Regions from separate parts of the Pseudarthrobacter sp. SORGH_AS 212 genome, predicted to be linked through region 2. Evidence: riboswitches for the same ligand, from Rfam matches in the RefSeq annotation. Region 2 holds a riboswitch; the other holds the start of a gene.
The links. Region 2 has a riboswitch for glycine ahead of gcvP (aminomethyl-transferring glycine dehydrogenase). Riboswitches for the same ligand answer to the same signal wherever they lie in the genome.
Positions count from the first base shown of each region.

Region 1: it holds a riboswitch for glycine, as region 2 does, so the genes downstream of both, gcvP (aminomethyl-transferring glycine dehydrogenase) here and gcvP (aminomethyl-transferring glycine dehydrogenase) in region 2, are expected to answer to the same signal.

Region 1 covers NZ_JAUTAA010000001.1:1,531,672-1,547,435, reverse strand. Annotated here, with positions in the region: gene glyA (serine hydroxymethyltransferase) at 1-928, opposite strand, end outside; gene gcvH (glycine cleavage system protein GcvH) at 925-1,308, opposite strand; gene gcvT (glycine cleavage system aminomethyltransferase GcvT) at 1,602-2,750, opposite strand; gene gcvP (aminomethyl-transferring glycine dehydrogenase) at 2,760-5,612, opposite strand; glycine riboswitch at 5,769-5,867, opposite strand; glycine riboswitch at 6,127-6,225, shown strand; gene cycA (D-serine/D-alanine/glycine transporter) at 6,371-7,915, shown strand; gene QE394_RS07070 (hypothetical protein) at 8,135-8,941, shown strand; gene QE394_RS07065 (5-oxoprolinase subunit PxpA) at 8,925-9,674, shown strand; gene QE394_RS07060 (DUF445 domain-containing protein) at 9,706-11,055, opposite strand; gene QE394_RS07055 (glycerophosphodiester phosphodiesterase family protein) at 11,105-12,061, shown strand; gene QE394_RS07050 (CoA transferase) at 12,064-13,410, shown strand; gene QE394_RS07045 (hypothetical protein) at 13,513-13,980, shown strand; gene QE394_RS07040 (AzlC family ABC transporter permease) at 13,977-14,726, shown strand; gene QE394_RS07035 (AzlD domain-containing protein) at 14,723-15,034, shown strand; gene QE394_RS07030 (hypothetical protein) at 15,126-15,380, shown strand; gene QE394_RS07025 (hypothetical protein) at 15,489-15,737, shown strand; gene QE394_RS07020 (hypothetical protein) at 15,759-15,764, opposite strand, start outside.
Region 2 covers NZ_JAUTAA010000001.1:1,063,060-1,078,823, forward strand. Annotated here, with positions in the region: gene gcvP (aminomethyl-transferring glycine dehydrogenase) at 1-2,257, opposite strand, end outside; glycine riboswitch at 2,446-2,543, opposite strand; gene QE394_RS04735 (TetR/AcrR family transcriptional regulator) at 2,640-3,176, opposite strand; gene QE394_RS04740 (MFS transporter) at 3,263-4,822, shown strand; gene QE394_RS04745 (DNA starvation/stationary phase protection protein) at 4,934-5,413, opposite strand; gene QE394_RS04750 (APC family permease) at 5,636-7,189, shown strand; gene QE394_RS04755 (hypothetical protein) at 7,269-7,820, opposite strand; gene QE394_RS04760 (DUF4193 domain-containing protein) at 8,094-8,396, opposite strand; gene QE394_RS04765 (hypothetical protein) at 8,501-8,689, opposite strand; gene QE394_RS04770 (LacI family DNA-binding transcriptional regulator) at 8,782-9,795, opposite strand; gene araA (L-arabinose isomerase) at 9,850-11,370, opposite strand; gene QE394_RS04780 (L-ribulose-5-phosphate 4-epimerase) at 11,406-12,122, opposite strand; gene chvE (multiple monosaccharide ABC transporter substrate-binding protein) at 12,540-13,670, shown strand; gene mmsA (multiple monosaccharide ABC transporter ATP-binding protein) at 13,780-15,309, shown strand; gene mmsB (multiple monosaccharide ABC transporter permease) at 15,314-15,764, shown strand, end outside.

The DNA.
Region 1 (15,764 bases), 470 kb from region 2:
GGACGCGCTCCTGCCGTTCCTTGAACTCAGCCGAGGCGGCGATCTTGAATGCCACGGCCTTGCCGGCGATGACGTGCTCCAGCGGCCCGCCCTGCTGGCCCGGGAACACAGCCGAGTTGATCTTCTTGGCGATGTCGGCGTCGTTCGACAGGATGATGCCGCCGCGCGGACCGGCGAGGGTCTTGTGCGTGGTGGAGGTGGTGACGTGGGCGTGAGGCACCGGGCTGGGGTGCAGGCCTGCAGCGACGAGGCCGGCGAAGTGAGCCATGTCCACCATGAGGTAGGCGCCCACAAGGTCGGCAATCCGGCGGAACTCGGCGAAGTCCAGCTGGCGTGCGTACGCGGACCAGCCGGCAACGATCAGCTGCGGCTTCGTTTCCAGCGCCAGGCGCTCCACCTCTGCCATGTCGATGGTGTGGGTGTCTTCGCGGACCTGGTAGGGCACCACGTTATAGAGCTTGCCGGAGAAGTTGATCTTCATTCCGTGTGTCAGGTGTCCGCCGTGGGCGAGGTTCAGGCCCATGATGGTGTCGCCGGGCTTGATCAGCGCGTGCATCACCGAGGCGTTGGCCTGTGCACCGGAGTGCGGCTGCACGTTGGCGAACTCGGCACCGAACAGGGCCTTGAGCCGGTCGATGGCGAGCTGTTCAATGACGTCCACGTGTTCGCAGCCACCGTAGTAGCGCTTGCCCGGGTAGCCTTCGGCGTACTTGTTGGTCAGCACCGAGCCCTGCGCCTGCATGACTGCGGCGGCGGTGTGGTTCTCGGAAGCGATCATTTCCAGGCCGTCGCGCTGGCGGCCCAGTTCGTCGTCGATCTTGGCCGCGATCTCCGGGTCCAGGACGGACAGGTCCGCGTTCAGGCTGGGGGATTCAACCTGGCGGAAGGCAACCGTCTCAGTGACAGCCGCGCCGGCAGCCGCGCTCACAGCTCGCCGCCGTTCGCTGCGGCGTATTCTGCGGCGGACAGCAGCGGGCCTTCTTCGGTGACGGACACCTTGAAGAGCCAGCCAGCCCCGTACGGGTCGCTGTTGATGAGGGCGGGATCGGACACCACGCCGTCGTTGATCTCGGTGACTTCGCCGGTGACGGGGGAGTAGAGGTCCGAAACGGACTTGGTGGATTCCACCTCGCCGCAGGTTTCGCCGGCGGTCACGATGGAGCCAACCTCGGGCAGGTCCACGTACACGATGTCGCCCAGCGCATCGGCGGCGACGGCCGAGATACCGATCCCGGCAGGCCCGGACCCGTCAACAGCAATCCACTCATGCTCGGCGGAGTACTTCAGTTCAGCTGCAACTTTGCTCATGATTTTCCTGTTCGTTTGAAAACTTAGTTGTGGTCGGGAGTGGAGTTGGCAGGACATCCTCCACGTGCTTGGTCGCGTAGACGCCCGCTGAGCGGACGTGACGCTTCCTTAGACGCACGTTTCCGGATGCCCCGCCACCTCCAAGGGCGGGCTGGCCGCGGTTTCCGAAAGCGTGCGTCAGAGCGACGAAGTGGGCCCACGCCGTCCGGGTTCCCTGGCCGAGCTTGCGAGGCTAGGGGGACGGTGGGGTGCAGCACGCGTGGAAACTGGGGCTTGTCCGTCCCGGAGTGGGGCTACTTTTGGCGTTTGTAGAAGGGGAGTGCCACTACTTCGAAGCGTTCCGGCTTGCCGCGGAGGTCCACGTCGACGAGGGTGCCGGCTTCGGCGAACTCGACGTCGACGTAAGCCAGTGCCACCGGGTAGCCGAGGGTGGGGGAGGGCTGGCCGGAGGTAACTTCGCCGATGAGGGAACCGTCCTTGAGGACCGGGTAGTGGCCGCGGGCGGCGCGGCGCCCGGTGCCCTTGAGGCCCACGAGCTTCTGGCCCACGGTGGATCCGACGCCGGCGGCCTTGATGGCTGCCAGGGCCTCCTTGCCCACGAAGTCGCTTTCCTTTGCCAGGGACACGACCGGTCCCAGCCCGGCGGCGTAGGCGTTGACGCGGCGGGAGAGTTCGTTGCCGTAGAGGGGCATGCCGGCTTCGAGGCGGAGCGAGTCCCGGGCGGCGAGGCCTGCCGGGATGAGGCCGGAACCTTCGCCGGCCGCGAGCAGGGCCTCCCACAGGGCGGCTGCCTCCAGGTTGCCGACATAGATCTCGAAGCCGTCTTCGCCGGTGTAACCGGTGCGGGCCACCAGCAGGTCCCGGACGGCGCCGTTGACCGTGATGCCCACCTCGACGGCGGCGTAGTACTTAAGCTCCGTGACCAGGGAGTGCTGGCTGGCCGGGACAAGCGCCAGCAGGATGGGCTCGGCGGCGGGACCCTGGACGGCGATCAGGGAAGTCTCGGCTGAAGCGTCCTGCACGGTGACGTCGAAGCCGGCGGCGCGTTCCTGCAGAGCCCCGGCTACTACCTTGGCGTTGCCTGCGTTCGGGACCACCAGGTACTTGGCTGTTCCGTCCGCAGCCGCGGGGAGTCGGTACGTGATCAGGTCGTCGATGATGCCGCCGTCGGTGTCACAGATCAGCGAGTACTTGGCCTTGCCCACCGCAACGGCTGACAGCTTGCCGGCCAGGGCGTAGTCCAGGAACGCTGCGGCGTCCGGGCCGGTGACCCAGACTTCACCCATGTGGGAGAGGTCGAACAGCCCGGCGGCGTTGCGCACGGCGTGGTGTTCGGCGAGTTCGGAATCATGCTTGAGGGGCATCTGCCAGCCGCCGAAGTCGGTGAAGGAGGCGCCGGCCTTCTTGTGCTGCTCGTAGAGAGCGGTGTAGTTCTCAGTCATGGGAAGTCCTTAGTTCTCGAAGTCGGAAAGCGGCGGGCAGGAGCAGACCAGGTTGCGGTCGCCGGCTGCGCCGTCGATGCGTCCCACGGGCGGGAAGTACTTGTCCTGCCGCAGGGAAGCGACGGGGAACGCGGCCTGCTCGCGCGGGTAGGCGCGGTCCCAGTCGGAGCTGACGACGGCGGACGCCGTGTGCGGTGCGTTGCGCACCGGCGATGCCTCCAGGGAGAAGTCGCCGGCTGCTACCTGCTCGATCTCGGCGTGGATGGTGATCATGGCGTCGATGAAGCGGTCGATCTCGGCGATGTCCTCGGACTCGGTGGGCTCGACCATCAGGGTCCCGGCCACCGGGAAGGCCAGGGTGGGGGCGTGGAAGCCGAAGTCGATCAGGCGCTTGGCCACGTCCTCGGCCGTGACGCCGGTGCGGGCGGTGAGTTCGCGCAGGTCCAGGATGCACTCGTGCGCCACGAGCCCGCCCTCACCCGTGTAGAGCACCGGGTAGAACTCGTTCAACCGGGCTGCGACGTAGTTCGCGGCCAGCAGCGCGGACTTGGTGGCCTCGGTCAGGCCCGTACCGCCCATCAGCTTCACGTACGCCCAGGAGATCGGCAGCACACCGGCAGAGCCGAACCGGGACGCGGAAATCGCCACGCCGTGGCCCTCCTCATGCGCGGCTTTATTCGCATCGCCGGGCATAAACGGGGCCAGGTGCGCCTTCGCAGCGACCGGTCCGACGCCGGGCCCGCCGCCGCCGTGCGGGATGCAGAACGTCTTGTGCAGGTTCAGGTGGGACACGTCGCCGCCGAACTTGCCCGGCTGCGCCAGGCCCACGAGGGCGTTGAGGTTCGCGCCGTCCACGTACACCTGTCCGCCTGCAGCGTGGACCGCGTCGCAGACTTCGGTGACGTCGCCGTCGTAGACGCCGTGGGTGGACGGGTAGGTGATCATGATGCAGGACAGGGCGTCCCGGTTCGCCTCGATCTTGGCGGACAGGTCGGCGTGGTCGATCGTGCCGTCCGGGGCGGTAGCGACAACAACCACCTTCATGCCGGCCAGGACGGCGGAGGCGGCGTTGGTGCCGTGCGCCGAGGCGGGGATCAGGCACACGTTGCGCTGCTGATCACCCCGGGAGTGGTGGTAGCCCCGGATCGCCAGCAGGCCGGCGAGTTCGCCCTGGGAACCGGCGTTGGGCTGGATGGACACCTGGTCGTACCCGGTGATCTCGGTCAGGTCAGCCTCGAGCCCGGTGATCAGCTCACGCCAGCCCTCGGTCTGGGAATCCGGAGCGAACGGGTGGATGGAGGCGAACTCCGGCCAGGAAATCGCTTCCATCTCGGCGGTGGCATTCAGCTTCATGGTGCAGGAACCCAGCGGGATCATGGTCCGGTCCAGGGCCAGGTCCCGGTCGGACAGGCGGCGGATGTAACGCAACAGCTGCGTTTCTGACCGGTGCGTGTTGAACACCGGGTGCCCCAGGTATCCGGAGGTGCGCAGCACGGAGTCGGGCAGCTCGAAACCCTGGGCGTCGCCTACCGGGCCGGCACCAAAGGCGACGGCCACTGCGGACAGCGTTGCCGCCGTCGTGGTCTCATCGATGGAAACGCCCACCGTGTCCGCGTCGACGAAGCGGAGGTTGATGCCGCGCGCCTCGGCGGCGTTGATGACCTTGGCGGCCTTGCCCGGCACGCGCACGGTGAGGGTGTCGAAGAAGGAGTCGGTGACCAGTTCGCGGCCCATGGCGGTGAGGGCCGTGGCCAGGATCCTGGCGTTGTGGTGGGCGGTTTCTGCGATGGCCTTCAGTCCGTCCGGGCCGTGGTAGACGGCGTAGAAGGAGGACACGATGGCCAGCAGCGCCTGGGCGGTGCAGATGTTGGACGTGGCCTTCTCACGGCGGATGTGCTGCTCGCGGGTCTGCAGGGCCAGGCGGTAGGCGGGAGCGCCCGCGTTGTCCTTGGAGACACCCACGATCCTGCCGGGGAGGGTGCGTTCCATGCCCTTCTGCACAGCCATGTAAGCCGCGTGCGGACCGCCGAAGAACAGCGGCACACCAAAGCGCTGGGTGGAGCCGACGGCGATGTCTGCGCCCTGCTCGCCCGGAGGGGTGATCAGCGTCAGCGCGAGCAGGTCAGCGGCAACAGTGACCAGCGCACCGCGCTCCTTTGCCTCGGCGATAACCATGCTCTGGTCCCACACCCGGCCGGACACGCCCGGCTGCTGGAGCACGATGCCGTTGATGTCACCTTCAGGCAGGCCCTTGGAGAGGTCAGCAACCTCCACCTCGAAGCCGAGCGCTTCGGCGCGGCCCAGCACGATGGCGATGGTCTGCGGGAGGCAGTCGGCATCAAGGACGGTCTTACCGTCCTTGGCGTCCTTATTTTTGTTCGCCCGGCGCATCAGCAGCACAGCCTCGGCCACGGCAGTGGCTTCATCGAGGAGTGATGCATTGGCCACGGGAAGGGCGGTGAGGTCCTGGACCATGGTCTGGAAGTTCAGCAGCGCCTCCAGCCGGCCCTGCGAGATCTCGGGCTGGTACGGGGTGTACGCGGTGTACCAAGCGGGCGCTTCGAGGATGTTGCGGCGGATCACGGCCGGCGTGATGGTGTCGTAGTAGCCCTGGCCGATCATCTGCACGGCGGTCTTGTTCTTGCCAGCCAGCCGGCGCAGCTCGGTCAGGACCTCAACCTCGCTGAGGGCGTCCTGCAGCTTCAGCGCCGTTTCCTGGCGGATCGATGCCGGAACAGCCACGTCCACCAGGCCGTCAACGCTGTCGTAGCCCACAGCCTTGAGCATGGTGTCGACGTCAGCCTGCCGGCGTGCACCGATATGGCGGTCAACGAACGAGGTTGGAAGGGATTGAATCGTCATGAGGAACTCCAGGTCTGGCCGGCCAGGGTGGCACGGCGTGGGATGGGTTCCTCCCCGCTCTGTATTGGACCTGAGAGATTCCGCGGAACCCTGCGTGGCGGGTTCGCTTGCACCGTCGGTGAACCTGGCCGGAGCCGGGTTACTTTCCAGAGTTGCCTCGCCGTGACGGTACATGGGCCTGAGAGATTCCTGGGGAGGATTTGCTCCTACGGCGCCTGCCCGGTGGTGCCGGGAGGACTCTCCCGTCACAGCTCGAAAGGCTATTCAACTGTGGGTGATTCGCCTCACACCGTACAGGTTGGTTGAAAGGAAAACAAATCCGACTGTCACGCGATGGGCGGCAGCCGCTTTGTTGCGGCGGCGGAAAAAGGGGTTTGACATCCGATCGTGACCCGCACCACACTGGGTCCGGTGATCAGCACCCTGTCCGGCTGGCTCAGCTCATCGGAGCAGCCCGGGCCAGCGTTGCCCCGGAAGGGTGCGGCCGCTGAGCATACCTAATTGAACATGCCTTCGACCTGCGGCGGGAGAGTCCTGCCGGGTACATTTAGCAGGCGCCGTAGGAGCAAACCCTCCCCAGGAAACTCTCAGGCCCATGTACCGCCGCGGACAGGCAACTCTGGAAAGCAGCCGGACCCGTTCCGGCTCACCGGCGGTGCAAGCGGCTTGGGCTGCGGAAACTCTCAGGTTCACTACAGAGTGGGGAGGAACCCAACTTCTGCGGCACCCAAAATGCCGCTTTATCGATGGAGTTCCCCATGGCGATTCATCCCCCCACGTCCAACGGCGAGCCACCCCGCAACATCCCTCCTGCGGGCAGCGCCGCCCGCAGCGAGCCTCCCCACCTGGAGCGGCAGCTCACCAACAGGCACATCCAGCTCATAGCAATCGGCGGTGCCATCGGCACCGGCCTCTTCATGGGCTCCGGCAAGACCATCTCCGCGGCCGGCCCGTCCGTGATCTTCGTGTACATGATCATCGGGTTCATGCTCTTCTTCGTCATGCGTGCCATGGGCGAACTGCTCCTGAGCAACCTGAACTACAAATCCTTCAGCGACTTCGCAGCCGACCTCCTGGGGCCGTGGGCGGGGTTCTTCACCGGCTGGACGTACTGGTTCTGCTGGGTGATCACCGGCATCGCAGACGTCATCGCCATCGCAGGCTACTCCAAGGAACTCTGGCCCGGACTGCCGCTCTGGATCCCGGGCCTTGCCACCGTGGCCATCCTGCTGCTGCTGAACCTCGCCACGGTCAAAGCCTTCGGCGAAACCGAGTTCTGGTTCGCCCTCATCAAGATCATTGCCATCGCGGCGCTGATCATTGTGGGCCTCTTCATGATCTTCACCGGCTTCCAGAGCGACGCCGGAACCGCCAGCTTCACCAACCTCTGGAGCCACGGCGGATTCTTCCCCAATGAGTTCATGGGCTTCGTGGCCGGCTTCCAGATCGCCGTGTTCGCCTTCGTCGGCATCGAACTGGTGGGCACCACCGCAGCCGAAGCCAAGAACCCGGAGCGGACGCTTCCCAAGGCCATCAACGCCATTCCCGTGCGCGTACTGCTCTTCTACGTGGGCGCCCTGATCATCCTCATGGCCGTCACCCCGTGGACCCAGTTCGCGGCCGGCCACAGCCCCTTCATCGGCATGTTCTCGCTCGCCGGGCTGGGCGCTGCAGCCACCGTGGTCAACCTGGTGGTCCTCACCTCTGCCATGTCCTCGGCCAACTCCGGCATCTACTCCACCTCGCGCATGGTGTTCGGCCTCGCGCAGGAGGGCGACGCCCCGGGCATCTTCAGCCGCCTGTCCTCAAGGAAGGTGCCCAGCAACGCGCTGTTCCTTTCCTGCGTACTCCTGCTCTCCGGCGTCGTGCTCATGTACGCCGGCCAGGACGTTGGCAAGGCCTTCGAGATGGTGACCACCGTCTCCGCCGTGTGCTTCATCTTCGTCTGGTCGGTCATCCTGGCCAGCTACATTGCCTTCCGCAAGCGCCGCCCGCACCTGCACGAGGCATCGAAGTTCAAGATGCCTGGCGGCATCCCCGTTGTGTGGGTGGTCTACGCGTTCTTCGCGTTCGTCCTCTGGGCCCTGACCACCCAGCCGGACACCCTTGCAGCCCTGCTGGTGACCCCCATCTGGTTCCTCGTGCTTGGCGTTGCCTGGGCCATCCTCCGCCGCCGGCCCGCCCACCTTGCCCGCTTCGAGGTCTTCCGGGCCGAGCTGCGCGCCGACGAACAAGCGGCGGCCGGCGGGCAGGACCGCGAAAGGTCCGCCCAGGAGGAAGCATCCAGGGGCTCCCGCTCCTAGGCTTCTTCGCAAATCCAGGCCATCAGGTTGCGGATAAGCGAATAAGCTCCTGACTGCAACGCTGCGGCGGGACCCACACCGGGTCCCGCCGCAGTGCTGTCTGCAGCAGGAGGGTGCAGGGGCGCCGGGGTCAAAGTTCAGCATGCTTAGTGTTTCTGCATCTAGGATGGAGAAGCACGGCAGCCACCCGCTGCAGCTCGACGTGAAACGAAGGTGACCATGGCTAAGCGCAGCAACCCAGCAGTACGGATCGCCCAGGAAACTGCCCACAATGCAGTCTTTGACAAGGACGGCAAGCCCAAGCCCGGCGTCCACAACATGCTCCTGAAAGCCGTGGAGATCCAGCGCCCGCTGGTGCTGGCCTACATCCGCCGGCTGCAGAAGAAGCACCCCCGTGCCACGGCAGCCCAGCTGGCCGGCTTCCTTGAGCGCGACTACCTCCGCGCCGTCACCGGCGGCGGCGCAATCGTGGGGGCCACCGCCGTCGTGCCCGGTGTGGGGACCGTCGCGTCGCTGGGACTCTCCGCAGCCGCCACGGTGGGCTTCCTTGAGGCAACCGCCCTGTACGCAACCTCCCTCGCGGAGCTCCGCGGCATCCGCCTGACCAACCCGGAGAAGGCCAGCACCATGGTCATGGCCATCATGCTGGGAGAGGAAGGAACCGCTCTGCTGGGCACCCTCAGCGGACAAATGGCCGGCAACGGCGCGGGAGCCACCAAGCAGTGGGGCAGCGTGCTCTCCAAGTCGATGCCGATGCCGGGCTTCAGCACCATCCGCAACCGCATCCAGAGGGCCTTCCTCAAGAACCTCCTCAAACGCCAGGGAACCGCGCTCCTGGGCCGGGCCCTCCCGTTCGGGATCGGCGCCGTGGTGGGCGGAGCCGGTAACCTCGTGATGGGCCGTGCGGTGGTGGCCAACGCCAAGGAGGCGTTTGGACCCATGCCGGACAGCCTGCCCGGCGAGCTCACGGCAGCCGGGGCCACGGACAACCAGCTGGAAGGCAACACTTTTGGATCTCAACGCTGACCTCGGCGAATCATTCGGCTCGTGGACCATGGGCGATGACGCCCGGATGTTCCAGCTGGTCACCAGCGCCAACGTGGCCTGCGGCTTCCATGCCGGAGATCCCGTCACCATGCTGGACAGCTGCCGCGCGGCCTACGAACTGGACGTCACCGTCGGCGCGCACGTTGGCTACCGGGACCTGGCGGGCTTCGGCCGGCGGTCCCTGGACACGAGTTTTGATGAGCTCTTCGGCGACGTTCTGTACCAGCTGGGCGCGCTCGACGGCGTGGCCCACGCCGTAGGTGCGTCGGTGGACTACGTGAAGCCGCACGGGGCGCTCTACAACCGTTTGGTGCACGACGCCGAGCAGGCCTCCGCCGTGGTGGCGGCCGTCAACGCCTACGACCCCGGGCTGCCGATCCTGGGCCTCCCCGGTTCCGAGCTGCTCAAGCAGGCGCAGGAAGCCGGGCACCCGGTGTTCGTCGAAGCTTTCGTGGACCGCGCCTACCGGGCTGATGGAACGCTGGTGCCGCGGTCCGAGGAGGGCGCCGTGCTGCACGATGTCGACGCGATCGTTGAGCGGGCCGTCCGGCTGGCCACAAAGGGCGAAGTCGTGGCCACGGACGGCACCGTGGTCCAGGTCCGGCCCGACTCTTTGTGCATCCACGGAGACACCCCCGGCGCCGTGGAAATGGCGGCCGGTGTCCGGGCAGGCCTGGAAGCCGCGGGCGTCAGCCTGGAGTCCTTCGCCTGACCCAGCCCGGGTGCACACCGGTGGCCGGAGCTCAGCCGAAGATCAGGTGCGCCACCGTGAAGATCAGCAGCCCGGCCAGCGATCCCACCACGGTGCCGTTGATCCGGATGAACTGCAGGTCCTTGCCCACCTGGAGTTCGATCTTCTGGGAGGTCTCTTCCGCATCCCAGCGCCCCACAGTATCCGTGATGACCCCGGCAATATCTGACCGGTACGTCTTTACCAGGTAGCCGGCGGCGTCGCCGATCCAGGTATTGACCTTGCCGGCGAGTTCGGGATCGTTGACCAGCCGCGAACCGAAGTCGCGGACCGCGGCCTTGAACTTGACCGTCAGTTCGCTGTCCGGATCGTCCACGGCTCCGAGCAGGGCGTTCTTGACGGTGCCCCACGTCCGCGAGGCCAGCTCCCGGACCTCGGGATCGCCCAGGACCTGGGCCTTGACGTCCTCGGCGCGCGCAATCATCCTGGGGTCGTGCTGCAGGTCCTGCGCCAGGTCGTTGAGGTACTTGTCGATCTGTTGCCGCACCTGGTGGTTGGGGTCGGACTGCACGGCACGGGCGAATTTGAGGATTTCAACGTAGACCTTGTCGCCCACCAGGCCATCGACGAACTGGGGTACCCAGGTGGGGGAGCGGTCGGAAACCAGCCGCGAGACAGTCTCGTGGTTCTCGTCCACCCAGTCGGCGGCACGGTCCACCAGCAGGTCCACCAGGGTGTGGTGGTGCCCGTCGTGGAAGATCCGCTCCGCGAGCCTGCCCACCGGCGGTCCCCACGGCGGGGTCAGCAGGTGCTTGCGGACCATGCCCTCGATGACCGCCTGGACGTCGTCGTCGTTCAGGACCTTGAAGGCGCCCCGGATGACCGCCGCACCTTCCTTGGCCACCCGGTCCGCGCCGCCGGGTGCGGAGAGCCATTCACCGGCGCGGCGGGCGATGTTCACGCTGGCCAGCTTGTCCTGGACCACCTGCTCGGAGAGGAAGTTGGTCTCCACGAACTCGCCCAGGGACGCGCCGATCTGGTCCTTTCGGCGCGGAATGATGGCGGTGTGCGGAATCTTGATGCCCACGGGGTACTTGAACAGCGCGGTGACGGCGAACCAGTCAGCCAGCGCACCCACCATGCCGCCTTCCGCGGCGGCGCGTACGTACTGCAGCCACGGATATTCCTCCTGCAGCGCAAACGCGAACACGAAAACCACGGCCATGGCGATGAGCAGGCCCAGGGCCAGCATCTTCATCTTCCGCAGCGCTGCCGCCTTTTCGGCGTCTCCCGCGCTGAGTTGATGGCCGACGACGGCGGGCCGCGGTTTCGCGCCTTCCGGCACCGGAGGAGCGGTGCGGGGAGGGGATTCCCGGGCAGTTGGCTCAGAGTTCACCTGCATGTGCCAAGCCTAGCCCCGCTGACCGGGCCGGGTCGGCTACCGTGTCTCCATGACACCTGACGAGCTCACGCCTGACGGGACCACATCTGAGGGGACCATAGCTGACGAAACCGTTCCGGACCGGCTGGCGCAGCGGCCGCTGGTCTTCGCCCACCGCGGCTCGAGCGGCGCCTTCGCCGAACACACCCGCGCCGCCTACCTGCAGGCGCTGGCGGACGGCGCTGACGGCGTAGAGTGCGACGTCCACCTGACCCGTGACCAGCATGTGGTCCTGCTGCATGATGCCAACCTGGACCGCACCTCGGACGGCACCGGCCCGGTGGCCGAGCGGACCCTCCGCGAACTGCGGCAGCTGGACTTCTCCTCCTGGAAGGGCGCCCGTATCCCGGAAACCTACGGCGCCCGGTCCGAGCAGCTCCTCACGCTCCCGGAACTCCTGGACGTCCTCCGCGGCGCGGGCCGGCCAGTGAAGCTGGCCATCGAGCTCAAACACCCCAGCCCTTACCATCTCAAACTCGAGGACCGCGTGCTGGAGGTCCTGCGCAGCGAAGGCTGGGATCCCGGAAGCTCCACGGTGGACAACGTGGCGGTGACCTTCATGAGCTTCAGCCCGGATTCGGTCCGGCACCTGCTGCAATCCGTGCCCGCGCAGTACATCTGCCAACTGGTGGACGACCTCACGGTCCATGAAATCCGCGGCGGCCTGGGCCTTGGCCTGATCACCGGCGGAGCAGTCGCCAACCTCATGAAGGCCACCCAGCTGGAGGGCGAACGTATCCTTGACACCGGCCTGGTGGGGCTTGCAGGACCGGGCATCGACTACGTCCGTGAACGCCCGGACACCATTCGGCAGTGGCTCAAGGCCGGAAGGCGCTTCCGGGTGTGGACCGTGGATTCGGCGGACGACGTGGCGCTGTGCCGGGAGCTGGGGATCCAGGAGGTCACCACAAACGTCCCGGCCCGGGTGCTCTCGCAACTGCAGGCGGCACCCCCGCGGGGACGGTAGCCGTGGCGGGGGCGGATGCAGAGGGCCTGCGCACCTGGTGGGGCGGCCCGCTGGATGTAGAAGGCCTCGCCCTGGCTGCCGTGGGTGCTGCGGGCGCCGCGTTGGACCGGTACACGGGTGCGGCCGGCAGGTACACGGCCAGCCCGGAACTGACCGCCGCCGCATTCGACTCCTCGGGGCACCTGAGGATCGCCGGCCGCCCCTTGCAGGGATTTGCTCCGCTCTCGGGTTTCCGCCCTACCCGGGACGGCTGGATCCGGCTGCATGCCAACTACCCACACCACCGGCAACGCCTCCTGCAGGCCCTGGATGCCACGACGCCGGAGGAAGCCGAAGCCGCTCTGCGCAGCAGGGATTCCCTCGACGCCGAGTCCGCCATCCAGGCGCGGGGTGCAGTGGCAGCCGCCGTCCGGACCCGGGCCGAGTGGCAGGCCTCGGACATGGGCCGGGCAGCAGCCGCCGGGCCGTGGATCGTCCTTGACCCGCAGGTTCAGGACGGCCCGGCTGCTGGCGCTGCCACGCAGGGCAGCGGCCGCCGGGACATCCCGCAGCCCGGTGGCAATCCGCGCCGGCCGCTGGCGGGGGTGCGCGTCCTGGACCTCACCCGCGTGATCGCGGGCCCGGTGTCCACGCGGCTCATGGCGGCCCTGGGAGCCGACGTACTCCGCATCGACCCGCCGGTGCTGCCCGAACTTTCCGACCAGTTCGTGGACACCGCCTTCGGCAAACGCAGCGCCGTGGCCGACCTCGGCCTGCCCGAAACCCGCGCCGCGCTGGAACGCCTGGTTGCCGGCGCCGACGTCGTGATCACCGGCTACCGCGGCGGCTCCCTGGGCCGCTTCGGCCTCGACGCGGCGTCGCTGCTGTCCACCCGGCCGGACCTCGTGGTGGTCACACTGAACAGCTGGGGGACGGACGGGCCATGGAGCAGGCTGCGCGGCTTCGACAGCATCGTCCAGGCCGCCAGCGGAATCGCCCACCTGTACGGAATGACGGACGACGCCGGATGGCGGCCGGGTGCCCTGCCGGTCCAGGCCCTGGACCATGCAACAGGGTACGGGGCGGCAGCCGCGGCGGTTACCCTCCTCACCCGGCGGCGGGAAAGCGGCGCTGGCGGATCGGCGCGCCTGTCACTCGCCCGGACAGCGGAGGAGCTTTTCGGGCTTCCACCTAACCCGCGCAGACTGCAGGCCCTGCCAGCGCCGGGATACCGCACCCTGGCCAGCTCCTACGGCGAACTGCGGTACGTCCGGCCTCCGCTGCTGGTGGAGGGGCAGCCGCTGGACTACCCCGGCCCGCCACCGCCCTACGGCAGCTCCGCCATGGAATGGGTGCCGCGCATGGACTGATCCGGGCGACGCCCATTGACGGTGGCTGCACAACGGTAGCCCCCACAACGAGGGGACGCACGCTGGTTTCTGCCGCTGCCCGCGCTGTGATTGAGTGGAGCCATGCCTTTCCCCAGCTCCGGCCGGGCTGCACGAAACCTGTCCGCTGCTGCGATGAGCGCCCTGCTCCTGGCCAGCGCCGGCAAGCACTTCCGAAGCCCCGGCTTCTACCGCCAGGTGGTTCCCGACTACCTCTGCCGTGAAGACCCCGCACCCGGCACCGTGCCCACCGGCGCCAACGGCCCATTCGCTGTTCTCTCACGTGAGGAATGGATCGCCGCGTCCGGCCTGATCGAGGCCGCGGCCGCCGTCGGGATCCTCATTCCAGCAACCCGAAAGGTCACCGCCACTGCCGTGGCCGCGATGTTCACGGCGTTCCTCGCCGGCCACGCTGACGCGCTCCGGCGGGCCTACAGCCCGGAAGGGACGCCGCTCCAGCGGCGGATCCACACGGCGCGCCTGCCGCTGCAGGCACCCCTCATCGCCTGGGCCTGGAGCCTCCGCAACACTGGCCCGGACGGCCGGCGGTGAAGCTGGCGGCGTCCCCCGCCGTGCGGGTGGGGATCTCCATCAGTATCGCCACCGGTCTTTATGGCGTGTCCTTCGGTGCCCTGTCCGTCACCTCCGGCCTGGATTTCTGGCAGACCATGGCACTGAGCCTGCTGCTGTTCAGCGGCGGCTCACAGTTCGCGTTCATCGGCGTGGTGGGCGGCGGCGGTTCCGGCATTGCCGCCATGAGTGCGGCCACCCTGCTGGGCATGCGCAACGGGATCTACGGGATGCAACTCAATGCCCTCTTACGGCCCGAAGGGTGGCGCAAATACGTCGGCGCCCAGCTGACCATCGACGAATCCACGGCCACGAGTACCGGCCAGGCTGATCCTGCCGAGCAGCGCCGAGGCTTTTGGGCGGCGGGCATTGGCATCTACGTGCTCTGGAACCTCTTCACCGCCGTAGGCGCGCTGGCCGGCAGCGGACTCGGCGACCCCAAGCAATGGGGGCTCGACGGCGCCGCGGTGGCCGCCTTCCTGGCGTTGCTCTGGCCACGCCTGAAGGGCCGCGAGCCGGTGGCCATCGCCGTCGTCTGCGCCGTGGCCACCGTGCTGGCCGTGCCGTTCGTTCCCGCGGGGGTGCCCATCCTGGTGGCCGCGCTGGTGGCGGCCCTGATCGGCTGGTTCAGCCACGGCCGCAGCGATGAGGGCCTCGAACCTGATGTGGAACCGTACGGCGGCCACCACCGGCAGGGGCACGGCGACGCTGCGGAGGCCGGCCAATGAATCTCTGGTTCTGGATCCTCGTGTCCTGCGTGCTGGCCTACGCCTGGAAGCTGGTGGGCTACTTCGTCCCCGCCCGGTTCCTGGAAAACCCCCGCATGTCCCGGATCGCCGGCACCATGACCATCGGACTGCTCGCCTCCCTGACCGTGGTGAACGCCGCGGCCACCGGGCAGGCGCTCGCCGCGGATGCCCGGCTGGGAGCGCTGGCGGCGGCAGCCATCGCCTTGGCGCTGCGTGCGCCCTTCCTGCTGGTAGTCATTGTTGGCGCCGGTACCGCCGCCTTACTCAGGATGGCCGGCTGGAACTGACGTGATCTGGCTCACAGGAAGTGGGCGGGGCTGGCGGTATCATAATCTCGGCTATGCAGTTGGCCGTTGGATTACGTGTGAAACGGCCATCATGGAAAATCAGCAGCACGCCGGCGAAAGAGCCGGCATGTCCCGCCGCAGGAACCCCCAGCGCCGGGCCGGTCTCCCCGCCAAACACTTCATCACCCGCTTCGCCGGGCTGTCCGATGTCCCTGCGGCAGACCTGGAGTTACTGGCAGGCAGCCTAAGGAACGCACTGGACCTGCAACCCGGCTCGCCCGTCCCGGCGCTGCATGCCGCCGTTCACCGGGAGATCCGGCGCCGCGCGGATGCCGCAGCGGGATAGCCGCCTCCCGGGCCGGCAGCATAACGCCTGTGGTGAACTGTAAGCAGGCCGCCCGCCACACGGCGGCGGCGAAACCTACGCCTGGCTCCGCCAGAAGGAGGACCCGCGATGAACGACAAGTCACCCCGCGGCTCGGAATCAACCAGGGAAATGCGGGACACTGCCCGCCGCCGCAGGGACTCCGAAGAGAAACTGCAGCAGCATCTCCTCGAGGCCAGGGGCCACGTTCCCAATGAGTACAACGAACCTCATGCTGCCGATGCAGATGGCACTGCCCCTGACACCGGCGCGGCTGATGCAGGCACCGCAGGTGCAGGGGATCCAGGTTCAGGCCACCGGGACGCAGAAGGGGCCTAGCGGCCGGACGGGCGGGGGCGGTTACGC
Region 2 (15,764 bases):
TCGGCAGCACACCGGCAGAGCCGAACCGGGACGCGGAAATCGCCACGCCGTGGCCCTCCTCATGCGCGGCTTTATTCGCATCGCCGGGCATAAACGGGGCCAGGTGCGCCTTCGCCGCGACCGGGCCGACGCCGGGCCCGCCGCCGCCGTGCGGGATGCAGAACGTCTTGTGCAGGTTCAGGTGCGAGACGTCGCCGCCGAACTTGCCCGGCTGCGCCAGACCCACGAGGGCGTTCAGGTTCGCGCCGTCCACATACACCTGTCCGCCTGCAGCGTGGACCGCGTCGCAGATCTCGGTCACGTCGCCGTCGTAGACGCCGTGGGTGGACGGGTAGGTGATCATGATGCAGGACAGGACGTCCCGGTTCGCCTCGATCTTCGCCGTCAGGTCGTCGTGGTTGATGGTGCCGTCCGGGGCGGTGGCGACAACAACCACCTTCATGCCCGCCAGGACGGCGGAGGCGGCGTTGGTGCCGTGCGCGGAGGCGGGGATCAGGCAGACGTTGCGCTGCTGATCGCCGCGGGAGTGGTGGTAGCCGCGGATCGCGAGCAGGCCGGCGAGTTCGCCCTGGGAACCGGCGTTGGGCTGGATGGAGACCTGGTCGTACCCGGTGATCTCGGTCAGGTCAGCCTCGAGCCCGGTGATCAGTTCACGCCAGCCCTCGGTCTGGGAATCCGGAGCGAACGGGTGGATGGAGGCGAACTCCGGCCAGGAAATCGCTTCCATCTCGGCGGTGGCGTTCAGCTTCATGGTGCACGACCCCAGCGGGATCATGGTCCGGTCCAGGGCCAGGTCCCGGTCTGACAGGCGGCGGATGTAACGCAACAGCTGCGTCTCTGACCGGTGGGTGTTGAACACCGGGTGCTCCAGGTAGCCGGAGGACCGCTCCACCCCGGCATCCAGTGCGAAGCTCCCGTCCCCGGCGACCTTGGCGCCAAAGATGTCCGCGACGTCGGCGACGACGGCCGTCGTCGTGGTTTCATCCAGGGAGATGCCTACGGTATCTGCATCGATGGAGCGCAGGTTGATGCCGCGTGCCTCAGCATCGGCAATAATGCCGGCGGCGCGGCCGGTAACCCGAACGGTGATGGTGTCGAAGAAGCTCTTGTGCAGGACTTCCACGCCGGCGGCCGCGAGGGACGCCGCCAGGGTGCGGGCGTGGGCGTGCGTCGTTTCCGCGATCGCTTTCAGCCCGTCCGGGCCGTGGTAAACGGCGTACATGGAGGACACGATGGCCAGCAGCGCCTGCGCGGTGCAGATGTTGGACGTGGCCTTCTCACGGCGGATGTGCTGCTCGCGGGTCTGCAGGGCCAGGCGGTAGGCGGGAACGCCGGCGTCGTCCTTCGAGACGCCCACCAGGCGGCCCGGCAGCGAGCGTTCCAGCCCCTTGCGGACGGCCATGTAAGCCGCGTGCGGGCCGCCGAAGAACAGCGGAACGCCGAAACGCTGGGTGGAGCCGACGGCGATGTCCGCACCCTGCTCACCCGGAGGAGTGATCAGGGTCAGCGCCAGCAGATCAGCAGCAACGGTGACCAGCGCGCCGCGCTCATTGGCGGCGGATATGGCATCTGCCTGGTTGAAGACACGGCCCGAGGCGCCGGGCTGCTGGAGCACGATGCCGTTGATGTCGCCCTCGGGCAGGCCCTTGGAGAGGTCGGCGACCTCCACCTCGAAGCCGAGCGCTTCGGCGCGGCCCTTGACGATGGCGATGGTCTGCGGCAGCACGTCGATGTCCAGGACCGTTTTGCCGTCAGCGGCAGGTTTGGCCTTGTTGGCGCGGCGCATCAGCAGGACTGCCTCGGCCACCGCCGTCGCTTCGTCCAGCAGGGACGCGTTGGCAATCGGCAGGCCCACCAGGTCCTGGACCATGGTCTGGAAGTTCAGCAGCGCCTCCAGCCGGCCCTGCGAGATCTCGGGCTGGTACGGGGTGTACGCGGTGTACCAAGCGGGCGCTTCGAGGATGTTGCGGCGGATCACGGCCGGCGTGATGGTGTCGTAGTACCCCTGGCCGATCATCTGCACGGCGGTCTTGTTCTTGCCAGCCAGCCGGCGCAGCTCGGTCAGGACCTCAACCTCGCTGAGGGCGTCCTGCAGGCGGAGGGCCGTCTCCTGGCGGATGACCTGGGGAACGGCGGTATCGACCAGGGAGTCGACGGTGTCGTAGCCCACGGCCTTGAGCATGGTGTCGACGTGGTCCTGGCGCCGGGCACCGATATGGCGGTCGACGAAAGTGGTGGAGGCTGAACTAACCGTCACGGGGGAACTCCAGATACTCAGGCGGCGCAGGGTACGCCACAGCGATTCGGGTCCCTCCCCGCTCTGTATTGGACCTGAGAGTTTCCGCGGCGCCTGCATGGACAGGACCCGCTTGCACCGTCGGTGAGCACAACGGTCCGGCATCCGGTAAAGGGATGCCTGGACGGCCTGCTGCTTTCCAGAGGTGCCTCGCCGCGGCGGTACAGGGGCCTGCGAGATTCCTGGGGAGGATTTGCTCCTACGGCGCCTGCCGAACGTTGTGGCAGGACTCTCCCGCCGCAGATCAAAGGCTATTCAATTGGATGTGTACGCGGGGCCGTCCGGTGACGACTCCCACAATGCTTAATTCTCCTACGCCACGGCCCCCGGGGCAAATGTCCTGCTAGCGCCGGAGCCGCTCCAGTGCTGCCAGCAATTCGTCGACGTCCGCGGCCGCGCCGCCTTCGGGGACGGGGCCAACGGAGAGCATGGCGTTGAAGTAGAGGCCGTCCCCCATGTACAGCACGGCCTTGGCCAGGGCCGGCCCCACGTCGGCGGCGATTTCGTCGAGCCACCGCCGCTGGATCGCAGCGAATCGGCGGCGGGTTTCTTCATGCGCCACCTCCGCCAGCCTGGTGGCGGCGACGATGGCCCGGTCCAAGGGGGTGTCTCCCCACACCGAGGACCGGATGAAGTAGGCCGCTGCGCCCTCCGGCGCGGCGGCCATGGCATCGGCGTCTTCTCCCGCGAGCGTGTCCAACTGGTCCAGGAGCGCCTGGATCAGGGCTTCCTTGTTCGGAAAGTGGTAGAGGAGCCCGCCCTTGGAGACGCCGGCCTTTCGGGCCACGGCGTCCAGGGTGGCGGCTCGCTCCCCCACCTCAATCAACAGGGTGGCGAAGGCGTCAAGGACGGCTTCGCGGGCGACTGGCTTTCGGGGCATGCCATCCATCATGCCTTCCCGGGATGCCAGGGGCTCAACTCAGCCACCATTCCAAACTGTACCGTCTGGACGGTATAGTTAATTCCATGACCATCTCGACGCACCGTGATGCACCCCGGCTCCAGGGACCCGCCACGCCACGGGCCCCGTGGCGCGACTGGCTGGCCCTTGCGCTGCTGATGTTTCCCGTACTGCTGGTGGCCGTGGACAACACGGCCCTGACCTTCGCCCTGCCCGCGATCGCCCAGTCCCTGAACCCTTCCGGGGTGCAGCTGCTCTGGATCGTGGATGCCTACCCCCTCGTCTTGGCGGGGCTGCTGGTGTGCATGGGCAGCCTGGGCGACAGGATCGGCCGGCGGCGGCTGCTACTCACCGGCAGCCTCGGCTTTGCCGCACTCTCGGCCGCCACGGCGTTCGCGCCAACGGCGGAATGGCTGATCGCAGGACGCGCCGCCCTGGGCTTCTTCGGGGCCATGTTAATGCCCTCTACCCTCTCGCTCATCCGCAACATCTTTGCGGAGCCCAACCGCCGCCGGCTGGCGGTGGCCATCTGGGCCGCCGGCTTCTCCGGCGGGGCCGCCCTGGGGCCGATTTTCGGCGGTTGGCTGGTGGAGCACTACTGGTGGGGCGCAGTCTTCCTGGTCGCAGTGCCGCTCATGCTGCCACTGATCGCCCTGGGTCCGGTGCTGATTCCGGAATCGAAGAATCCGGAACCGGGGAAGGTGGATTTTCCCAGCATCGTACTGTCCCTGCTGGTGATGGTGCCGCTGGTGTACGGCATCAAGGAAGTGGCTACGGAAGGAGTGTCCGGCACCGGCCTTGGCGCCATGGCTTTCGGCCTGGCCATGGCAGTCGTTTTTGTCCGGCGACAGCTCCGGCTGCCGCACCCCCTGCTGGACATGTCGCTTTTCCGCAACCGGGTGTTCAGCATGGCCATCACCGCAAACGTCCTGGCCCTGTTTTCCTTCAACGGCTTCATCCTCTTCCTGGCCCAGCACCTGCAGCTGCTCGAGGGCATGACGCCGTCCGCCGCAGGCGTCGCCATGATCCCGGCCCTTGTTGCCACTGTGGTGGCAGGCCTGGTGGTGGTGCCACTGGTCCGGAAGGTCAGGCCCGGCTTCGTGGTGGGCACGGGCCTGGCGTTCAGCTCCGCGGGGTACAGCCTGGTGACGTTCGGGAACCACGACGGCGGGCCCACACTGCTGCTGGCAGCGTTGCTGATCCTGGCGCTGGGCGTGGGGACGGCTGAAACCATCTCCAACGACCTCATCCTCGGTGCGGCTCCGGCGCACAAGTCAGGTGCAGCGGCCGCCATCTCGGAGACCGGATACGAGGTGGGGGCGCTGCTGGGGACGGCCGTACTTGGCTCCATCCTCACGGCCTCCTACCAGCACAACCTGCACCTCCCGGCAGCTGTGGACGGCACCGCCACGGAAGCGGCCCGCCACAGTGCCGGCGAAACACTGGCCGGCGCCATGGACCTCGCAGCCGGGCTTCCGGCCCCGCTGGCCGATGCCGTCCGCCAGGCCGCGGCCGCCGCCTTCGACTCCGGCGTGCACGTCACCGCGGCGATTGGACTGGTCCTGATGGCCACCGCGGCAGTCTGCGCCGCCGTCGTTCTTCGCAAAGTGCCCAAGGCCGCGTAACAGCACCACGGCACGCGGCAGCGCGTAGGCCTTAACGGCAAAAGGCGCCCTGCGCCGGAGATCAGCCTCCGGCGCAGGGCGCCTTATTCATGCCGTGGCGGCAGCCCGCTGCTACTTTTCGTCGGGAGCGGTGACGCTGGCGGTTGGCTTGAGCGTCTCGGCGTTCACCATCCAGGCGAACTGCTCCAGCTTGGCGATGAACTCGTGCAGCAGGTCTGCGCTGGTGGGATCTTCCTCATCCACCTCGTCATGGACCTTGCGCATGGTGCCCACGGCGGCCTCCATGGCTGCAACGATCCGCTCGATGGCGTCCTTGGTGCTGATCAGCCCCTCGGGAAATTCCGCCAGGGCAGTCGACTTCGACACGGTGGAGCTGCGGCCGTCAGGCAGTGCATGGAGGGCCCGCATGCGTTCGGCGGTGTCATCGGCGAACTGGCGGGCGGCATCAACGATTTCATCCAGCTGCAGATGGAGGTCCCGGAAGTTGGTGCCCACAATGTTCCAGTGCGCCTGCTTGCCCTGGATGTGCAGCTCGATCAGGTCGGCGAGTACGGCCTGCAGATTGTTGGTCAGGGTCGGTGAAGCTTTCATGGGAGTCCTCCTCGATTGGTCCAGTAACTTCGAAACTATCAGCGCCCGGGCCACCGGGCATGGGCCTGGGCGGATATTTCTCAGTGAGCTTACTAATTTTGCCGCACAGTCATAAACGAACGTGATTCATATTCCCCCTTGCGCGACCGCCGTCACAGCCCCATACTAAATGAACGCCATTCATATAGTGACCCCGGTCATAAGCTTTCAGAAAGCGGTGCCATGACAGAAGCACTCCGCACCAGCTCCACCGCCGCGCGGGGCGAGCAATTGCACGGCAGCGGCGACATTACCGCCAAGGGACTAAAGGGCGGGCAGCTGGGGCTCCTCGCCGTCGTCGTCCTGGGAATTTCCACGATCGCCCCCGCCTACACCCTGACCAGCGCACTGGGCCCCACCGTCAATGAAGCCGGACTCCAGCTGCCCGTGATTTTCCTGATCGGCTTCATCCCCATGATCCTGGTCTCGCTGGCCTACCGGGAACTCAACGCCGATTCACCGGACAGCGGCACCACCTTCACCTGGGTCAGCAAAGCGTTCGGCCCCTGGGTCGGCTGGATGGGCGGTTGGGGCCTCCTGGCGGCCAACATCATCGTGCTGTCCAACCTCGCCGGCGTGGCCGTCGACTTCTTCTACCTCTTCCTGTCCCAGCTCACCGGTTCACCGGAATTGGCGGAACTGGCCGATAACAAGGCCCTGAACGTCCTGACCTGCCTGGTGTTCGTCGCCCTGGCTGTCTGGGTCAGCTACCGCGGACTGCACACCACCAAAGTGGTGCAGTACGGCCTGGTGGGATTCCAGCTGCTGGTGCTCGGCCTGTTCGTCGGCATGGCCTTCGCCAACTGGTCCACCTCGGAGACCGCCATCCCCTTCAGCTGGGATTGGTTCGACGTCACCAGGATCGAGACCTTCGGCCAGGTGGCCGCAGGAATTTCACTGTCCATCTTCGTCTACTGGGGCTGGGACGTCTGCCTCACAGTGAACGAGGAGACAGCCAACGGCAAGAAGACGGCCGGCGTGGCGGGCACCCTGACGGCCGTCATTGTCCTGGCCATCTACCTGCTGGTGAGCATCGCCACCATGATGTTCGCCGGCGTCGGCGATACCGGCAACGGGCTGAACAACGCGGAGAACCACGAGAATATCTTCACAGCGCTGGCCTCCCCCATCATGGGCCCGTTCGCCATCCTGATGTCCCTCGCAGTGCTCTCCAGCTCGGCCGCGTCCCTGCAGTCCACGTTCATGTCCCCGTCACGCAGCCTCCTGGCGATGGCCCACTATGGGGCCCTGCCTGAACCCTTCAGCCGCGTCAGCCGGAAGTTCGCGACGCCGGGCTTCGCCACCATCGCTGCCGGCATCATGTCCGCGGGGTTCTACGCCGTGATGCATGTGGTCAGCGAGAACGTCCTCAATGACACCATCCTGGCCCTGGGCCTGATGATCTGCTTCTACTACGGCCTGACGGCACTGGCCTGCGCCTGGTACTTCCGGCACAGCCTCTTCACCAGCGTCCGCCATTTCGTGTTGCGGCTGCTGTGCCCGGTGCTGGGCGGCGTGGGCCTGTTCGTCGTGTTCTTCCAGACCGCCGTGGACAGCCTGGCGCCCGAGTTCGGCAGCGGTTCCGAAATCTTCGGCGTGGGACTGGTGTTCATCCTCGGCGTCGGTATCCTGGCGCTCGGCGCGGTCTTCATGCTGATCATGGCCCGGGTACGCCCCGGTTTCTTCCGTGGCGAAACGCTGCGGAAAGACACCCCGGCCCTGGTGGTCCCGGAGTAAAGACGCCTGCACAGGACAGGAAAGGTGCCGTTCCCGCCAACGCGGGGACGGCACCTTTCCTGTTTGACGACGCCGGCCGTCACCAGAAGTGCGCCACATCCACCACCAGCCGGGAGCCTGAACCCGGCCCGTCCAGCGTGAAGACACGGAACGGAAGACGGGCGCGGACGCCCACGCCGAGAGTGCTCTGGCCCTCAAAGCTTCCTGCCCAGACCACCTGGCGGAAGGTCTGGTAACCGGAGACGTTGGCGAGCTCAACCTGGTCGGCGGACTTGTACGTGGCGTCGCCGTTCCCGTCATAGGCAGGTGCCCGGACAACCACCTGCAGGCGGGCGCCACCCCGGATCTCGACCGGTTTGCCGGAACCGTCCTGAGTGATTTGCCCAACGTAGCGGACGGAGTAGCCGGGGGCCGGGCCGCTGCCCAGGTCAACCACCAGCCGGTCGAAGCAATAGTGCTGTCCGGTGCGGACATTGGTGACGGGCGCGCCGCTCATGGAGTCGTCCGTCTTCATTAGCGAGCCCCATGTGAGCCCGCAATACGAGGTGGTTGCCGAGGCAGGCCCCGGAACCAGCAATCCCAGTCCCACGGCCACAAGGATGGCCGTGAACCAGATGGAGAGTTTTTTCATTGTGGTGCCACCCAAGGAAGGAGCGATTGGATAGCTCCAGATTAGGACGGCGGGAACGGTGAAACGAGGCCTGTGGCCGCTTCGGGGCGGAACCGTTAGCCTGCCGTCCGCAGCATTAAGGCTGCATAAAACAGGGGCCGTTTCCGGGGCCTTCTTAACCCGTTCGGCACCGTTCCTGCACCTGCCCGTTACCACCCATAACGGTTGCCCGGGGGATACAGGAAAGCGCCGGCCACCCCAGTGGGGTGGGCGGCGCTGAAACCTGGTGGAAGCTCAGCCTTCGCAGTCGCGGCAGTACTTGAGGCCGTTCTTTTCGAGGGCAACCTGCGACCGGTGGCGGACCAGGAAGCACGAGGAGCACGTGAATTCGTCGGACTGCTCCGGAACGACAACAACTGTCAGTTCCTCGGTGGAGAGGTCGGCGCCGGGCAGGTCAATGCCTTCAGCGGTGTCGTTCTCTTCGAGATCGATGACGGCGGTCTGCGCGTTGCCGCCGCGGGACGCCTGGAGTGCCTCAAGCGAGTCAGCGGGAGACTCTTCTTCCTGCTTGCGTGGAGCATCGTAATCGGTAGCCATAGCGTGTTCACTTTCGTTGCTGCACAGCGCCATTTCAGGCACCTCAGTGCAGCAGTTTAGGGCATGACCCCGTTACAGGCGCAATAGTGTGCTCAACCAGCCAGTCAGCCTACGCCGGCGGTCGATTCGTCGTGCCGTGCGCGGGCATGGTCGGCCCCCACTGCCACGCCGCTCAGGGCCGGAAGCCAGCCCCAGCGGGATGCCTCAGCCATGGCGTCAGCGGCCTGTTCCGGGGATGTGAAGGCGAAGGCGGTGAACCACTGGCGGAACCTGCCGGGAATGTTCTCTGTCATTCCTGAAACTTAGGCGCCGGATGTTGTGTGCGCGTTTCCCCGGTATCTCTGCCTGGTTAAATCCGGAACTGCCCAGGGCTGAGGGCGCGCCCTCAGCCGGGTGGCGCCGTACTGCTGCGCAGGACAAGTTCCGGTTCCACCACCAGCGTCCGGGGACCCGGCGTGCCGCCGAGCTCCGCGAGCATCATGTCCATGCACCGCCGGCCGAGTTCTTCAAAGTCCTGCCGGACCACCGTCAGCGGCGGACAAAAGTAGCCCGCCTCAGGCTGGTCGTCAAAGCCCACCACGGATACGTCCTGCGGTACCCTGATGCCCGCCTCGTTCAGCGCCCGCAGGACCCCGAGGGCCATCTGGTCGTTGCCCACAAAGAGCGCCGTGGCACGGGGGTTGGCCGCCAGTTGCCGGCCAATTCCGTAGCCGCTGCCCGCGCTCCAGTCACCCTCGATAACCAGGTCCGCGGCGAGTCCGGCGGCTTCAAGGGCGGCACGCCAACCGTCGGCGCGGGCCACGGCGTCTATCCAGTCCTGCGGCCCCGCGATGTGCCCGATCCGCACATGCCCCTGCCCAATGAGGTGTTCCACCGCCAGTTCGGCGCCGCGGCGCTGGTCCACCTTGACCCCGCCAACTGTGTCATTTCCGTTGGACCCAACGGCCACGACCGGCACTCCGATGGGCAGTTCTGCCAGTGCGGCCAATGTCTCCAGGTGCGGAACAATCACCACGATTCCGTCCACGGACTGGTCCAGGAAGTGCCGGACGGCGTCCAGGATCGCGTCCCGGCTGACCTCCCGCAGCGCAGCCACACTGACGAAATATCCTGCGTCCCGGGCCGCGCGCTCCACCCCCAACATGGTGTTGGCAGGGCCGTACTGCGAGAGCTCACTGCCCAAGACACCGATGGTCTGTGAACGCCGGGTGACCAGGCTCCGTGCGGCGGTGTTGCGGCGGTAGCCGAGTGTGGCGATCGCCGCTTCCACCTTTCCACGGGTCCCGGGGCTGACGCTCGGATGGTTGTTGACCACCCGTGACACGGTTTGGTGCGAGACCCCGGCGAGTTCCGCCACGTCCTCGAGCCTGGGCAGCCGGCGTGGCCTGCTGTCCGTCACGGGGTCCGTGTCCGCGGCAGCCACCGGGGCCGGCACCTCAGCCGTGCCATCGGATCAGATCCCGCCCGCAAGTTTGTAGTAGGCGGCGTTCCAGTTCAGGTCCTTCTTGAACTGGCGGATGGTGGTGCCTTCGTCGATGGTGAGCAGTTCGGTTTTCGCAATCTCGGCGAAGTCCTCGAACACGTCCATACCCACCTGGGTTGAAAGCACCGTGTGGTGCGCGGCGCCTGCGGTAAGCCAGGCGGCGGCGGACGTGGCGAAGTCCGGTTTGGGCTCCCACAGGGCGCGGGCCACCGGCAGGTTGGGCAGCGGCTGGTCCAGCGGGACGACGTCCACGGCGTTGGCCACCAGGCGGAAACGGTCCCGCATGTCGGACAGGGCGACGACGACGCCCGGGGAGGCATCGGCGTCGAACACCAGCCGCACGGGGTCTTCCTTGCCGCCGATGCCGAGCGGGTGGATTTCCAGCCGCGGCTTCGCGGCCGTCAGGGAGGGGCAGACCTCGAGCATGTGGGCGCCGAGGATCTTCTCCGCCCCGGGTTCCAGGTGGTAGGTGTAGTCCTCCATCAGGGACGCGCCCCCGGGCAGGCCGGCACCCATGACCTTCGCGGCACGGACCAGGACGGCGGTCTTCCAGTCACCCTCGGCACCGAAGCCGTACCCGGCGGCCATCAGCCGCTGCACGGCCAGGCCGGGAAGCTGGCGGAGGGCGCCAAGGTCCTCGAACGAGGTGGTGAACGCGGCCGACCCGTTGGCCTCGAGGAAGCTGCGCAGCCCGAGTTCGATCCGGGCGCCGTACCGCAGCGAGTCGTGCCGGGCCGCGCCCGTGCGGAGCTCCGGCACCACCTCGTAGAGGTCCTCATATTCGGCCACCAGGGCGTCGACGTCGGACTCCGGAGCGCCGTGCACGGCGTCCGCCAGCTCGTTCACGGACCAGGTGTTGACGGCGACGCCGAAGCGCAGCTCCGCCTCCGTCTTGTCGCCTTCGGTGACGGCAACGTTGCGCATGTTGTCGCCGAAGCGGGTCAGCTTCAATGTCCGGACCGCGGCCCAGCCCGCTGCGGCACGCTGCCACGAACCCACCTGCCGCGCCACCTCGGGGTTGGAGACGTGCCCGACGACGGTCTTCCGGGCGATGCCCAGGCGGGACTGGATGTACCCGAACTCGCGGTCGCCGTGCGCGGCCTGGTTCAGGTTCATGAAGTCAAAGTCGATGTCCGCCCACGGCAGGTCACGGTTGGCCTGGGTGTGCAGGTGCAACAACGGCTTCCGCAACAGGTCCAGGCCCTGGATCCACATCTTGGCCGGGCTGAAAGTGTGCATCCAGGCGGTGACGCCGATGACGGAATCATCCGAGTTGGCCTCAAGGGCGGTGCGGCGAATGGCGTCGGAATCGGTCAGGACAGGCTTCCAGACGATTTTGACCGGGACGGCGGAGGAGGCGTTGAGCTGGTTGGCGATCTCCTGTGACTGGGCGGCCACCTGCTTGAGGACTTCCTCCCCGTACAGGTGCTGGCTGCCGGTAAGGAACCAGACCTCATAGCCGTCAAGGGAAGTGGATGCTGCTGTACTCATGGGTTCTCCTGGAAAGTTCCTGGTGTCCACAGGCGTTATTGGCCGTAGACGTTCTGGTAGCGGGCGTAGAGGGAGTCGATGTGGCCCTGGTCGATGGGCAGCGGGTCACCGAGCTGCCGGGCGATGTGCACCGTGCGGGCCACTTCCTCGCACATCACGGCAGCCTTCACCGCAGACTTGGCGTCCTTGCCGATGGTGAACGGACCGTGGTTCTGCATGAGAACTGCCGGCGAATTGGAATTTTTCAGCGTCTCCACAATGCCGTGGCCGATCGAGTCGTCACCGATCAGGGCGAACGGTCCCACCGGGATGGATCCGCCGAATTCGTCACCCATCATGGTCAACACGCACGGAATGGCCTCACCCCGTGCAGCCCAGGCGGTGGCGTACGTGGAGTGCGTGTGCACCACGCCGCCCACTTCAGGCATGTGCCGGTACACGTAGGCGTGCGCTGCCGTGTCCGACGAGGGCGACAGCGGCGGATTGCCCCAATCGACGGTGCCTCCAGCACCGACATTGGTTCCCCGGACGGGGGTGCCGTGCAGGTCAGTGACGATCATCTGCTCCGGGGTCAGGTCCTGGTAGGAGACGCCGGAGGGCTTGATGACCATAAGGTCCGTTCCGGGCACGCGGGCCGAGACGTTGCCGGCGGTCCACACCACCAGTTCATAGCGGGTCAGTTCGGCATGCAGCGCGCACACTTCCTGCCGGACCCGGGCAATGGTCTCCAGGATTCCTGCTGCGACGCTCATGCGGACACCTCCGTGGGAGCCTCTGACGCAGCGGCCGACTGCGTGATCCCCGGGGTTGTGCGCCGGATGCCGGAGGGCGTCCCGTCATGAACACCGATGACGGGATGGCCGAGGCCTGGCCCGGGGATGGAAGGGAACAACGAATCTGGCATGTGGTGCCTCCGTCCGGGAGGCAGCGGCCTCATTACCGGGTTCTGTAGGGATCGGGTAGTGCTAAGTGCTGCAGTAAGTGTGAACGCTAACAAAGTAGAAGTCAATGAAGCCGAAAGGTTCTTGAAATTCAAACCCCGGCCTCTTGTTAGCGTTCACAAATAGGTCTATATTGAACCGACACATCAACAATGTGGCCAGGATCGGCAGCACGGGTGCTGCCTGATCCAACAACACTTCGTGGCAGTGCTGCCGCGGAAGGAGATTATGGTGAGAATCAAAAAACTGATGGGCGCGGTGGCCCTTGTCCTCGCCCTGACGGTGGGCGCCACCGGTTGCGGCTCCCGCGGCGGAACGAGCGAATCCAGCGGTGCTGCCGCCAACCCCAGTGATTCACTGGTTGGCATCTCGATGCCTACGCAGACCTCCGAACGCTGGATTGCAGATGGCGCCAACGTCGAAAAGTCCCTGAAGGACCTCGGCTACAAGACGGACCTCCAGTTCGCCAATGACGACATCCCCACCCAGGTGTCGCAGATCGAAAACATGCTGACCAAGGGCGCCAAGGCCCTGATCATCGCCGCCATTGACGGCACTACCCTGACCGACGTCCTGGCCAAGGCCAAGGAGCAGAACGTTAAGGTCATCGCTTACGACCGCCTTATCAACGGCACGCCCAACGTGGACTACTACACCACGTTCGACAACTACACCGTTGGTGTCCAGCAGGCTACCTCGCTGCTGACCGGCCTGGGCCTCGTCGATGCCAGCGGCAAGAAGGTGGACGGCAAGGGCCCCTTCAATGTCGAGCTTTTCGCGGGCAGCCCGGACGACAACAACGCCAACTTCTTCTGGACCGGGGCCATGGACACCCTCAAGCCCTACCTGGACGCCGGCACCCTCAAGGTCCCCAGCGGCCAGACCAAGTTTGAGCAGGCGGCGATCCTCCGTTGGCAGGCGCCTGTTGCCCAGAAGCGCATGGAAGACATCATCACCTCCGCCTACAGCTCCGGTACCAAGCTGAACGGCGTGCTGTCCCCTTACGACGGCCTGTCCATCGGCATCATCTCGGCCCTTACCAGCACCGGCGGCTACGCCAAGGGAAGCCTGCCCGTCGTCACCGGCCAGGACGCCGAAAAGGGTTCTGTTAAGTCGATCGTTGCCGGCGAGCAGTACTCCACGATCTTCAAGGACACGCGGCAGCTCGGCGCCCAGGCCGTCAAGATGGTCGACGCCGTCCTCAAGGGCCAGGAGCCGGAAACCAATGACACCAAGACCTACGACAACAAGGTCAAGGTGGTCCCTGCCTTCCTGCTGAAGTCCGTCATCATCACCAAGGACAACTACAAGAAGGAACTGATCGACTCGGGTTACTACACCGACGCTGACGTCAAGTAGTCAGCGCCCGGCAGCTGTGGCCGGACCCGGGGTCCGGCCACAGCTTCCTCCCGCAGCCTTCTGCAGCAGCAGGACGGCCAACCTTTCGACCAGTCAGTGGGAATTGACGATGAACACACCCATTCTTCAAATGCGAGGAATCACCAAGACGTTCCCGGGCGTGAAAGCGCTGCAGGACGTCACCCTGGACGTGAACCGTGGCGAGGTCCACGCCATCTGCGGTGAAAACGGAGCCGGGAAGTCAACGCTCATGAAAGTGTTGTCCGGCGTCTATCCTCACAACACATTCGACGGGGAGATCCTCTTCGAAAACGAACCCTGCAACTTCTCCAGCATCTCGGACAGCGAGAAGCGGGGAATTGTCATCATCCACCAGGAACTGGCCTTGAGCCCGTTCCTGTCCATAGCCGAGAACATCTACCTGGGCAACGAACAGGCCACCAACGGCTGGGTGGACTGGCGCAAGACCAACCTCGAGGCAGCAAGGCTGCTGGCGCGCGTTGGCCTGGATGAAAATCCGGTCACCCCCGTGCAGCACATCAGCGTCGGCAAGCAGCAACTGGTCGAAATCGCCAAGGCCCTCTCCAAGGAAGTGAAGCTGCTGATCCTTGACGAGCCCACCGCCGCTCTTAACGACGAGGATTCCGGCCATCTGCTGGACTTGATCCTCCACTTGAAGGGCCAGGGTGTCACCAGCATCATCATCAGCCACAAACTCAACGAGATCCGGAAAGTGGCTGACGCGGTCACCATCATCCGGGACGGTAAGACCATCGAAACCCTGCGGCTCGATGAAGGCCAGATCACCCAGGAACGGATTATCCGCGGCATGGTGGGCCGTGACCTGGAGAGCCTGTATCCGGAGCGTGAGCCCAACATCGGCGACGAGGTCCTGAGGATCGAGGACTGGTCCGTTCGCCACCCGCAGGATCACAGCCGCATGGTGGTTCGCAACGCAAACCTGCACGTCAGGAAGGGTGAAGTGGTAGGGCTGGCAGGCCTCATGGGCGCCGGCCGCACCGAACTTGCCATGAGCGTCTTCGGCCGGACCTATGGGACCACCGTCTCCGGCAAGGTCTACAAGTACGGCGAGGAAATCAACACCTCCACAGTGTCTGAGGCCATCCGGCACGGCATCGCGTACGCCACCGAGGACCGGAAGCATTACGGCCTGAACCTCATCGAGGACATCAGGCGGAACATCTCCCTGGCTGCATTGCGCAAGCTCGCCAAGCGCGGCTTCGTGGACAAGAACCAGGAGACCGTGGTGGCCAACGGCTACCGCAAGAGCATGAACATCAAGGCGCCCTCCGTGGCCGCCATCACCGGCAAGCTGTCCGGTGGAAACCAGCAGAAGGTAGTGCTGAGCAAATGGATGTTCTCCGACCCCGACGTGCTCATCCTTGATGAACCCACCCGCGGGATAGACGTCGGCGCCAAGTTCGAGATCTACACGATCATTGCCAAGCTCGCAGCCGAAGGAAAAGCAGTCATTGTGATTTCCTCGGAACTTCCCGAACTGCTGGGCATCTGCGACCGCATTTATACCCTCGCAGCCGGCCACATCACCGGTGAAGTGCCCATCGCAGAAGCGACCCAGGAAACCCTGATGCACTACATGACCAAAGAGAAGGAATAGCGAAATGTCCGCCCTACGAGAATCGCTCGGATTCCTCACCAGCCGCCTCCGCCAGGTTGGCATTTTCGTTGCCCTGATCCTGATCGTTCTGCTCTTCCAGGGGCTCACCGGTGGGATCCTGCTGCAACCCCAGAACGTCACCAACCTGGTGGTCCAGAACAGCTACATCCTGATCCTTGCCATCGGCATGGTGATGGTAATCATCGCCGGACACATCGACCTTTCCGTCGGCTCGGTAGCCGGGTTCATCGGCGCCGTCGCGGGCGTCATGATCGTGCACTGGGGCTGGCCGTGGTGGGCCGCCATCCCCGCCTGCCTCCTGGTTGGCGCCTTGGTGGGCGCCTGGCAGGGCTACTGGATCGCCTATGTGGGGATTCCGGCCTTCATCGTCACGCTGGCGGGCATGCTGATTTTCCGGGGGCTGACCCTCATCACCCTGAGGAACCAGCAGATCA